2 regions of the Frankia sp. CoWAU3 genome follow, and region 1 is predicted to be linked to the other one. Evidence: riboswitches for the same ligand, from Rfam matches in the RefSeq annotation. Region 1 holds a riboswitch; the other holds the start of a gene.
What was found. Region 1 has a riboswitch for cyclic di-AMP ahead of AC08ON_RS04060 (peptidoglycan-binding protein). Riboswitches for the same ligand answer to the same signal wherever they lie in the genome.

Region 1 (7,987 bases):
CGGTGGATCGGATGACCCCCCTGGTCGTCCGTGGCCACATTGACTTCCTGCGAGTGGCCTCGTCCGGTTGTCCGGCCCGGCCGCTTCACGTGCTTTACTAGCCTCCTCGGCTTTCCCTCGCTCTCGGTGTTCTCTCTGGCGTTCTCCTGATTCACGGTCGCTCGATGGGGCTGTCTGTAGATCGTCATCGCCTGCGTGGACGCCAGCTGCCTCGGTATCGATGTCCGGTCAGTACCGGGTACATCTCTGGACGGTTTTCGATCGGAGCATGTTGTGTCGTCCCTGGCTTCGTCATCATACTTTCGTCCGCGCCCCCGTGGATATGTGGGGGGCCGGGAACCCGTTACTGGCCCAGTGGTGATCCCACCCACTCGAGAAGAGCCAGTGTGGTCCTTCTCCCCGGTCGTGGAGAATCCGCCGAACATTTCGAGGGCCTAGCTTTCCGGCTCGCGCTCGACGGCTATCAGGTGACGTTTCTCGACCACGGGAGAGACACCGTCCTCGCCCTTGGTGAGGCGTGTCCCCCCGATGGTCCGTTCGTCCTGCTGGGTTCGGACAGCGGGGCCCTGCGGGCGTTGGTCGGCGCCGGTTCGCCAGCGGTCCGGCCGGATGCCCTCGTGTTGCTCGACCTGCCGCTGGTGTACCGGAAGATCGCGGGCGAGGATCCGGGACAACCGATCCCACGGTCGCTTCCCGACCTGCCGATCCTGTTGCTCCATGCCGAGCGCGACGAGGTCAGCCCGCTTGCGCTGGCGCGCATGATGACGCGGACCGCGCGCCGGGCCCGGCTGGCGTCGCTGCCCGGGGGGCATGGCGTGCTCGCCGGCCCCGGCCGGCGTGCGGTCGGCGCGCACATCCTGCTGTTCCTCGAGAACCTCCGTGTCCCGCGGCTGACCCCACGGCAACGGCAGCGGGACCGTTCGGTCGACTGATCTCGCCCGGTGCCGGGCGCGCCCGCGTGCCGGTCCGATGGGGGTGTGCCTTCGCGGGAGGCCCAACCGCTCAGCAGGTGTTTCCTCGGCGGGTGCCGGCGTGAATCACGCGAATCCGCGGGTCAGTCGTCTGTCCCGTACCGCATCGTCCGTTTTCCAACGGCGCCGGCTTCGAGCCGCAGGCTCGAAGCCGGCGCCGTTCGCGTTTGCGTACCCGTCCGCACGCCACCCGACCCCCGGGCCAGGCTTCCGCTTGCCGGGCTTGCCGGGCTTGCCGGGCTTGCCGGGGGTTGCCGGGTTGGGCTGCCGGACGGCCGGGCGGTCCCGGTGACTACCGGACCTCGTGGCCACCGGTCCCCGTCTCGACGGACCGGTCATATCGCCAAGATCCGGTCGTGACGGGTGATCTGCGTCGCTACCGGTAGCTGCTATTGATGTCCGAGAGTTGCGGCATCGCAGTGTTATGCACGCATCGTGACCAACATGCGCCCAGATTCGGCACAACTCGTACTTGTCACTACGGTCTGTAGTTCGCTACGGTTGCGGGGTATCAACAGCTCCGGGCCGACGCCGAGTTCTGTCCACGGTCCGCAGCTCCCTCCGAGAGATCTTGGGCAGAAGCGGGGGAACCACGTTCCTCCGGGTGGCTCGTTGCGTGCCGCCCTTGGGGTTAAGCCGTTACGCGCACGCCGCGGAAACGGCCGGGCTTCCCGGCCCGAACCCGACAGCTAACCTCGCAGGCGTACGGGAAGGACTCGACGTTGCCTGTGTTTCAGGAACGCTCGGCTCCGGTCTTCTGGACCGTGACGCCGTTCGGCGCGACCCGCGGTGCGTCCCCGCCATACGGGGCGCCGTTCTCGCCCTGACGTCTTCGCGAGAACGTGCCATCCGGTCGGTGCCCGTACCGGCCGATCGCGCTGACGCGCCATACCACCAGCTCGGCTGAAAGCCACCCGGCCTCGTCGTCTGTGGTCGGCTGACCCCTGCCGCCCACCGGGCCCGTCAGGCCTGGAACGGAATGACCACGGCCGCCTGCCGTGCTGTTCAGCCCATCGAGCCCGGAATCCCCAGGGCGCGTCGATCGGTCGTCCCCGGTCGTCCCAGGACGTCCTCTCGGCGTACCGGGAGACCGGCACTGGGTGTTGCCCTTCTCCAGCGCGGTCGTCTCCGCTCGCCCTCCTTCGAGCGGCATCCCTCCCCTCGATCACCCGTCTGTGTTCGACGACACCGAAATGAGATGTCAAAGAAATGGCCAAGGGAAAGCATCGGAAACGTTCCACCCAGACCCGGGGCGCCGTTGTCGCCGCCGTCGGTGTGATCGGCGCCGGCGCCGGCATTTTCGCCACCGCGAGCCCGGCCCGGGCCGCCACCACGGTCCCCGATGTGACGATCGCCAGCGCGGCCGCGAACGCGGGACTGCCCGACTGCCGCGGCGTTCCGCTGGCCACCTGGGTCGCGGTGGCTCTTGCGGAGTCCGGCGGCAACCCCTACGCCCACGCCACCTACGGCGAGGACTCGCGCGGCCTGTGGCAGATCAACATGCGGGCCCACGCCGGCTGGGTGGGTAACCGCAACCTCTACGACCCGGCCGTCAACGCCGGGGCGGCGAAGAAGGTCTGTGAAGGCCAGGGCATCACCGCCTGGAGCGCCTACACCAACGGCCTGCATTACCGCTACCTGGCCCGGGGACAGGCGGCGGCGGCCGCCGTCTCGCGCGGCGTGCGGTTCACGAACATCTCCTACTCCTCGCTGGCTGCCCCGGCGCGTGCGGCCGTGGTGGCACCCGCGGCCCGCTACCCGTCGCTGGCCGTCGGCCTCGGGTTCCGTCTCGACGTCCACCAGATCCAGAAGAGGCTCGCCAGCCTTGGCTACCCGATCAGCGTGGATGGGAAGTTCGGGTATCAGACCAACCACATGGTCAAGGACTTCCAGCTGAAGCATGGTCTGGTGGTTGACGGGATCGTCGGACCGCAGACGCGGGCGAAGCTCGGGATCTGACTCTGATCGAGGCCCGCCGACCGGGCTCCGCTGCCGTCGGCCGGTATTCCCGACCCACCCAAGGGCGCTGCTCGATATCCGCACGCACCGGATGACTACCCGGGGTGAGGTGGGGGTATTCAGCCACCGGGCCAGCACCGGGCCGGGAGACGGCACCGGCCCGCACGGGACCAGCCGGCCCGCACGGGAAAACCGAAACGGGGGCCCGATCGATGAGAGCCACGATGCTCGACGACTACCTACCTGAGGCGAGTCCGAACGCATCCTCCGTGACCGGGGCCGGTCTCCTGTTCGCGGTCCTGGGGCCGCTGGAGGTGCGGCGATCCTCGGGCGAGCAGGTCCGCATCGACCAGCGCAAGAAGCGCATACTGCTGCTGGCCCTGCTGCTGCACGCCGGCCAGTGGGTGAGTGTGGACGGGATGCGGCTCGCGCTCTGGCAGGACGCCCCGCCGCGCTCCGCCGGGGGCAACATCAAGACTTATCTCTCGGAGCTGCGGCACACCCTCCGGCCGCCCCTGGACACGTCCGGAGCCGGGGGGAACGGCCCCGGACGCATCGAGAGCCGGCCGGGGGAGTACCGCCTGGTCGTCGCGTCCGGTGAGATCGACGCTAAGCGGTTCGAATCGGCCGCCGAGCAGGGCCGCGCCGCCGTGCGCGCCGGCTCGCCGGAACGCGCTGCCGGGTTTTTCGAAGGCGCCCTCGCGCTGTGGCGGGGGGACGCGTTCGACGAGCTCCCGGCGGAGATCGCGGGCGCGGAGGTCCTCCGGCTGGAGGAGGCTCGCTGGGCGGTGTGCGAGGACCTGATCGACGCCCGCCTGGCCCTCGGCGAGTACGACCGGGTGCTGCCGACCCTGCGGGCGCTCACGGTCGAACATCCGACCCGGGAACGTCTCTGGGCCCAGCTGATCCTTGCGTTGGAACACACCGGCCGGCGGGCCGAGGCACTGGCCGAGTACCAGACGGTCTACCGGCGGCTGGTGACCGAACTCGGGATCGAGCCCGGTGTCGAACTGCGGCGTGCCCATCAGCATGTACTGAATCCGGACTCGTGGGTCACCTGATGCCACGGCCGTGCCTGCCGAGCCGTGCGCCGGAAGTCAGCTGAACCGCCAGTGAACCCGGCGGGGGAATTTCAACCATACGGGCTGGACCAGCCGGCCGGCGCCCGGGCCACGCGCGCGGCGCCGCCGTGTATCGCCACCGGGGTGCACCTCACCGGGGTGCACGCCACCGAGCGAGGGCGCGCGGAAACCGCTGAGGAGAAGACGATGAAGGCTATCTACCTCCCCCCGCGACTGGAAGATGCCGGCAGCTTCGCCGCAGTGACGAACGGCCGCTGGGGCTGGGGGCGTGACTATTCCTGGCGGCGTTTTGCGTGACGGCGGCCGGGGTGGAGGTGGTCCCGATTCCGTCCTGCTGGTTTCTGGTGCTGGCCGACCGTGATCCCGTCGTGCGTCCGCCGGGGGCTCGTCGCATGCTGCGCTATGCCTCCGGGCGGCCGTGGATCGTCGGCGACTGGCCGGACGATGCCATGGTCAGTGCCGTCGCCGGGCGCTCGCGGCTGGCCCTGATCGGGTGTGCCGCGACCAACGCGCGACAGCTCCTGCGGCTGCTTCTCTCGGCCCGTGACGTGCACGCTCTCGACCTCGCGCGCGTCGTGGCCGGCGACTACCACGTGATCGCCGAGATCGACAGCCACCGTCGCATCCAGGGCAGCCCGACGGGAACCCGGCGGGTCTTCACCGCCCGGTTGGGCAGCCACCTGGTCGCCGCCAACCGCGCCGACGTGCTCGCCCGGCTCACGGGCGCCCCGCTGAACCGGACGGCGCTGGCTTTGTCGCTGCTCGACCCGTCACCGCCCCATCCGCTCGATGACCTGGTGCTCTGGGAGTCGATCGACGCGCTGCCCCCGGATCACTACCTTCTCGTCGGCCCTGACGAGAAGGCCACCGTCCTGCGGTGGTGGCGTCGACCGGCACCGGTGCGGTCCCGCACGGAGGGGGCGCCGACCCTGCGGGCGGCTCTCGCCGAGGCCGTGGCGGCGCGGGTCGCCGGCGGCGGGACGGTGAGCTGTGATCTGTCGGGCGGACTGAACTCCACCTCGGTGTGCTGCCTGGCCGCGCGCGGCCCCGCCGACGTGGTCGCGCTCACCGGGATTGCCCGCGATCCCGGTGACGACGACGCCGCGCGGGCCACGTGGGCCGCGGCCACGTTCCCTGGCGTCACGCGCGAGATCCTGCCCGCCGCCGGGCTTCCCCTCGTTTACGACGGCATCGCCGACGCCGACGAACCGCTCGACCGGCCGTTCGTCGGCATCGGCGACCGGGCGAAGCTGCGCGCGGGTCTTGACCGGGTCGCGCTGTACGGGCCGCGGGTGCACCTCACCGGGTTCGGTGGTGACGAGGTCGCCTACGGCTGTCCCGCCTACCTCCCCCGGTTGTTGCGCCGCCGGCCCCGGCGGGCGCTGCACGACCTGCGCGGACACCGAGCGCAGGAGGGCTGGCCGTGGATGGCGTGCCTGCGAATGATGCGGCCGCGCGGCTACCGGGACTGCCTCGCCGACATGACCGATGCGCTCGACCAGGCCCGCCGCGCCACGGTCGGCCACGCGCGCCGTCCGGCCGGTTCCGCCGGTTCCGCCGGTTCCGGCCGATCCCACCCGGGCGTCCTGGCCTCGCTCGACTGGGCCTTTCCGCCTGTGGTCCCGGGTTGGCTCACGCCGACGGCCCTCGACCTGCTGACCGGAGCGTTCGCGGAGGCCGCCCGGCGCGCCCGGCCGCTGGCCGAGACCCGGGACGGCCACGCCGATCTCTTCGCCATCCGCGCCGGCGCGGCGGTGTTCCGGTTGTTCGACCAGCTCGCCGATCCGGTCGGCCCGCCGCTCGCCGCACCCTTCCTCGACGAGCGGGTGGTCCGGGCGGCGCTGGCGGTGCGGCCCGAAGAGCGCACCGGTCCGTGGGAGTACAAACCGTTACTGCAGGAGGCCATGCGCCGGCTGGTGCCGCAGGAATGCCTGCGCCGCGAGACCAAGGCGGATACCGCCGCCGAGGAGGATCAGGGCCTGCGCGCCAGTCAGGACGTCCTGGTGAAGCTGTGCGATGACAGCCCGTTGGCCGATCTCGGCCTGATCGAGCCGGACGCGCTGCGCCAGGCGTGCCGATCTTCGTCCGTACCTGGTCATCGCCACCAGGCGCTGCGACCGACGTTCGCGGCGGACGCGTGGCTGCGGGTGCTCGCGAGCCGGCGGGGCCCTGACTGAGCTACCGGAGGAGTGAGTGATCATGGTGACGTTGCGGCCTGACGTGGTGCGGGCGCCGACCCAGTACGGAGCGGTTCTCCTCCATATCGACAACGGCCGATACTGGACCCTCAACCCCTCGGGTGATCTGGTGCTGCGGATCCTGCTCGACGGCGGCGACACGGCAGCCGCCGTCCGCGGGCTGTGTGAGACCAGCGAGGTTGACCCGGAGACGGCGCGCCGCGACGTGGAGGGTCTGCTTGCCCAACTCGCGGACGTGGGCCTCATCGAGGCCGAGCCCGAGTCCCGATGGTCACCCGAGACCGAGGCGGTCTGCGATCCCCGGACGCAGGCCCGGTGACCGCGCCGATGGTGGTCGAGCGGCCGGAGGCGAAACCGTCCCTCGCTCGTCGGCTCGGCGCGCTGGTCGCCGTGGGGATCGCGCGGGTGCTCGCGACCCAGTCGCCGGCCCGTATCTGCCGGGTGCTCACGGGGGTGGGCGCGGGCGCCCGCCCGGCCGGCTATGACACCGCGCTCGCCGCCCGGCAGGCGGTGACAGCCGTGAGCCTCACCTGCCGCGGCGCGCGGGGCTGTGTTCCCCGCTCGATAGCGACCGCCCTGCTGTGCCGGTTGACCGGAACGTTCCCGACGTGGCGTGTGGGGGTGCGCACCATCGCGCCGTTCGCCGCGCACGCGTGGGTCGAGGCGGACGGAGTGATCGTCGGGGAGTCGATGCCGGCCGGCTACCTGCGGCCGCTGCTCAGCGTCGGTCCGGGAACGGGAACCGGGCCGCGTCGCGCGGGCGGGCTCCGTGGGAGTGGCGGGCTTCGGGGAAGGGGCGTGCCTCGTGACGAGGGCGTACGTCGTTGAGGGGGAGGGCCGGGGAGCTGCCCGGGGGCCTGCGTCGCGGGGCGTCACGGAACTCTGGGCGCTGCTGCGCGGCCGTCGCGGGGCGGTGGCGATCGCCACGGCGCTGACCGTGGTTGGCACCGCCGTCGGGGTGCTCCAACCGCTGCTCGTGATGCGGGTGATCGACGCCGCGCAGGCGGGGGGTATTCCCGGCTGGCTCATCGGGGCGCTGCTGGGCCTGTTCGCCGGCCAGGCGGTGATCGACACCGCCGGGCACTACCTGCTCGAGCGCGTCGGCCAGGGCGTCCTGCTCGGCCTGCGCACCAGCCTGATCGGCCACCTGCTGCGGCTGCGCATGCGGGTGTTCGACACGCGGCGGATCGGGGATCTGATCTCCCGTGCGAACACCGACACGACCGTGGTGCGGGAGGCGGTGGCGTACAGCTTCACCGCCCTGGTCACCAGCGTGATCGGCGTCGTCGGCGCCGTCGCCCTGATGATCTGGTTGAACCCCTGGCTGTTCCTGCTCGTGCTCGGGGTGGTGGCGGTGGCCGGGGTCGTGGTACTCGGCGCGCTGTCCCGGATCAGGACGGTGTCCGAACGTGGGCAGGCCAGCGTCGGCGGCATGACCGCCGACCTGGAGCGCGCCCTCGCCGCGATCCGTACCGTGCGGGCGAACCGCGCCGAGGGGCGGGAGGCCGCGCGCATCGGCGACCACGCCGCGGCCGCCTACCAGGCCGGCCTCCGGATGGCGAAGCTGGACTCGATCATCGCCCCCGCGATGCAGCTCGCGGTGCAGGGAAGTGTGCTGGTCGTTCTCCTGGTCGGCGGGGTCCTGGTGGCGCGCGGTTCGGCCTCGCTCGGCAGCCTGGTCGCCTTCCTGCTGTATGCCACCTACCTGGTGATGCCGTTGTCGCAGCTCATCGAGGCGGCGGCGACCATCCAGCGGGGGATGGGGGCGCTGTCGCGG
Region 2 (4,035 bases), on a different contig from region 1:
CGCCACGCCAGACGTATACGCCGAGATGCTCGACCGGGCGAAGGCCCAGTCCTTCGCCTACCCCGCGATCAACGTGACCTCGTCGCAGTCCCTGAACGCCGCGCTGCGGGGCTTCACCGAAGCCGGCAGTGACGGCATCGTGCAGGTGTCCACCGGCGGTGCCGAGTACCTGTCCGGCTCGACGGTGAAGAACATGGTCCTCGGCGCGGAGGCACTGGCCGAGTTCGCCCACCACGTCGCGGAGGCGTATCCGGTCAACATCGCCCTGCACACCGACCACTGCCCGGCCGACAAGCTTGACACCTACATCCGTCCCTTGATCGCGATCTCGAAGAATCGGGTGGCCCAGGGGCGCGAGCCGCTCTTCCAGTCGCACATGTGGGACGGCTCGGCGGTCCCCCTCGAGGAGAACCTCAAGATCGCCGAAGAACTACTCGCGGACGCCGCCGCCGCAAAGATTGTTCTCGAGGTCGAGATCGGGGTCGTCGGCGGCGAGGAGGACGGCGTCGTCGGCGCGATCGACGAGAAGCTCTACACGACGCCGGAGGACATGTGGCGGACGGCCGAGGTGCTCGGCACCGGCGCGAAGGGGCGCTACCTGCTCGCCGCCACCTTCGGCAACGTGCACGGTGTGTACAAGCCCGGAAACGTCAAGCTACGCCCGACGATTCTGCACGAAGGACAGGAGTACGTCGCCAGGAAGCTCGGGCTGCCAGCCGGCGCGAAGCCGTTCAACCTCGTCTTTCACGGCGGTAGCGGGTCGGCTCTCACCGAAATCCGCGAGACCCTCGACTACGGGGTGGTCAAGATGAACGTGGACACGGACACCCAGTACGCATTCACCCGCCCCATCGTGGACCACGTGTTCAAAAACTATGACGGCGTTCTCAAGGTGGACGGTGAGGTCGGCGTGAAGAAGGCGTACGACCCGCGTACCTACGGAAAGCTCGCGGAGAGCAGCATGGCGGCCCGCGTCGCCCAGGCGTGTGAGGACCTCCGTTCCGCCGGCACCAGCCTCGGGCGGGCATAGTCCGGCCCAGGAGCGCACGCCGGCTGGCGGGATCGGTTCGTCGGATACCGGCCGGCCTGTCCGCCGGCTGGCGGACAGGCGGACAGATAGCCACCGGCCGCGAAACCAGGCAACCGAGCAACCGCCGCCGCTCGTCCGAGGACATTCTCCGGGCCCCTCGGTCCGACCCTCTCCATCATTTCCGGCGGACGGAACGACCGGCACGCGGCGGACATCCGACCCGCCCCGGTCCGATGCACGACCCGCCGATTTCCCGTACTATGCCGGCCCGCACGGTCCCCCGGTCGCTCCGACGGCTGGGGGACCACTGTTTAGCGGGCGCGGCATCCCGCTCCTCGCGTAACGCCGCCCCCGCCGGCAACCAGCAGGTTTCGGCCAAATGAGCGGACACGCACCGGACCTTCGGTAACCGTTCACCTACCGCCCCGCCCCCACGGAACCCCTTCGCCCACTGCGGTGGCCCGACAGGCGCTTTTTACAGTAGGTGTCCGATTGAATCCGCCGTGTGCAAAAATCACAACGCTGTAAGTTACCGCCCGATTTCCGTTGTTTTTCTCACAAAAACAGGCTTCAATGGACGAAGTGTAGTATCAGGCCGATCACTCGCGTCGATCTCGTAGCAGGGCCGTCACGCCTTTGTCGACATGTCACACATCTGGCCTGATGTGGGACTCTCCGCTCATCGTCGACCATCGGCAAACAGGGTGACCGGCCGAGCACAAATGCCTCCGCACGCCGTACCGCCAGGTTGATGAGCGGGCGCGCACGCGCGATACCAGGCCGCCAGTTCCTACTCAAGCAGGCGCGCCGAGTGTGCTCTTTTTCACGCACCCTATTCAATGCTTGGCGACTCGCCGGGCGGCGTGGTTATGGTTTTCGCCGTGCCCGGCAACAACGTCGGGCATTCGTCGGGCGGCACGCCGAATCCTGCCCCTGGCCGACGATTTCTCGAACCGGGCGGCAGGAACGGGGGACCCATCTCCGAGTATCGAAAGGATTCGATGCTCTCGGGGTGAAGCCATGTGCGACGACCACACGGAAAGGTATTTCCGGTGCGGCTTCCGTCTCCAGGGATCCCTGGCACGGCCGGGCAGTTCCCAGCCCGAATCCGACAGCTCACCTCGCAGGCGTGGGGAAGGACCACAAGACATGTCCGACGCACGTATCAGTGGCCGACAATGCCGCGCCGGTACCCGCAGCCGGGCCCGGGCTCTCGTGGTCGCGCCAGTACTCGCGGCGGCGGTGGGCGGCACCTTCGCGCTCAGCCAGCCGGCCGATGCGGCCACCACCTGGACGGGCCTGCGGCAGTGCGAGTCCGGCGGTGACTACACGACCAACACCGGCAACGCGTACTACGGCGCTTACCAGTTCTCCGCCAGCACTTGGCACAGCCTCGGCTACGGCGGTCTGCCGCACCAGGCTCCCCCGGCCGTCCAGGACGAGGCCGCACTCAAGCTCGCCCGGAGGTCCGGCTTCGGCCAGTGGCCGGCCTGTGGCCGCGGGATGGGCGCCGACCAGCTCGCGGGCGGCTCGTCGAGCTCCTCGGGCCAGGCCTCGCGCACGACGGAACGCCGCGAGCTGACGGTCAGTCCCATCTCCATGAGCACTCCTGTATTCACCCGTAACCTGACGACCGCACTGGCCAGGCAGGTACGTGACGACGTGCGGGCCTGGCAGGCCCGCGTCAACCATCTGGGCTATCCGCTCACGATCGACGGCCGCTACGGACCACGCTCCGCCGCAGTCGCCCGCGCCCTGCAGGCCGCCAAGGGACTCGCCGTCGACGGCATCGTCGGCCCGGCGACCTGGCGGGCCACCTTCCGCTGATCCGCTGATCCTCTCCATCAGCTCCATCAGCTGATCCATTCGCTCCGCTCCCGTGGCGGAGGGACGACCGCCGCGGGAACCGGACATCCCACCCCGGCGACACCGGTCAGGGGATCTCACCTCGACGACGGGCTGGCCCGACCGGCCTCCGGACGATCTCCGGTTGACGGCCCGTACGGGCCGGCCCGTACAACCCACCACCAGCATCACCCGGACCGCACCCTGACATCACCCGGACCGCACCCTGACCGGCCTCCGGCAGGGCCGATCCTCGGCGGGGCCGATCTTCGGCAAGGCCGACGAGGAACAGCAGGACCAGCGAGCCACCTGCGGAACCTGTATGGAAGTGGCACGATTCGCGCGATCCTCACTGGTTACTCCGGACCACCCCGGTTTGCGCTCCATGAGCGGTTCTCGCTAGAGTGCCTCTCACTCGCCTCGTCGGCGAGGCCGCCCGGACGGACGCCGAGTCCTGCCCCCGTACGAGCGGCCGGAACGAACATCGACCGCAGCGGGCAGGAGTGGGGGACCCACATTTCGGGCGCCGCAAGCGGCGTCCTTGGGGTAAAGCCGGTGCGTCCCGGCCCATGGTGGAGAGCGGTTCCCACCCGGGGTCGGATCCTCCGGCCGGGCCATCCCAGCCCGCACCCGACAGCTCACCCCGCAGGCGACGGGATTGGACTGACATGCCCTCTGGGCGTCGTGGCGGCAGACATCGAGCACCGCAGGCCCCATCGCCCGCCGGTCGCATCCTGCGCACCACCGGCGCGGTCACGGCCATCGTCGGCAGCGGCCTCGCGGTCACCGCGGCTCCGGCGGGCGCGGCCACCTCCGACGACTTCGCCAAGCTCCGCCAATGCGAGTCCGGCGGCAACTACGCGGTCAACACCGGCAACGGCTTCTCCGGTGCCTACCAGTTCGACGACCAGACCTGGCACGGGCTCGGGTACTCCGGCCGCCCGTACCAGGCATCGCCCGCCACGCAGGACGAGGCGGCCGCGAAGCTCTACAACCAGCGGGGCTGGCAGCCATGGCCGTCCTGCTCGGTCAAGATGGGCCTGACCAACAACGGCCCGGCCAGTGTCCCGGGCGGCTCCGGTGACGTCATCCAGCAGGCCATCACCCCGGTGGAACCCCCCATAACGCTGGACCGGGCCCGCCGGGAGATGGGGGACGGC

Region 2: it holds a riboswitch for cyclic di-AMP, as region 1 does, so the genes downstream of both, AC08ON_RS05490 (transglycosylase family protein) here and AC08ON_RS04060 (peptidoglycan-binding protein) in region 1, are expected to answer to the same signal.

The regions. Positions count from the first base shown of each region.
Region 1 covers NZ_CDWWXB010000021.1:19,926-27,912, reverse strand. Annotated here, with positions in the region: gene AC08ON_RS04065 (alpha/beta hydrolase) at 387-932, shown strand; cyclic di-AMP (ydaO/yuaA leader) riboswitch at 1,521-1,689, shown strand; gene AC08ON_RS04060 (peptidoglycan-binding protein) at 2,181-2,930, shown strand; gene AC08ON_RS04055 (AfsR/SARP family transcriptional regulator) at 3,155-3,991, shown strand; gene AC08ON_RS04050 (lasso RiPP family leader peptide-containing protein) at 4,199-4,309, shown strand; gene AC08ON_RS04045 (asparagine synthase-related protein) at 4,321-6,189, shown strand; gene AC08ON_RS04040 (lasso peptide biosynthesis PqqD family chaperone) at 6,212-6,529, shown strand; gene AC08ON_RS04035 (lasso peptide biosynthesis B2 protein) at 6,526-7,038, shown strand; partial or broken gene AC08ON_RS04030 (ABC transporter ATP-binding protein) at 7,016-7,987, shown strand, end outside.
Region 2 covers NZ_CDWWXB010000032.1:21,166-25,200, reverse strand. Annotated here, with positions in the region: gene fbaA (class II fructose-bisphosphate aldolase) at 1-1,030, shown strand, start outside; cyclic di-AMP (ydaO/yuaA leader) riboswitch at 1,949-2,161, shown strand; gene AC08ON_RS05490 (transglycosylase family protein) at 2,180-2,857, shown strand; gene AC08ON_RS05485 (transglycosylase family protein) at 3,544-4,035, shown strand, end outside.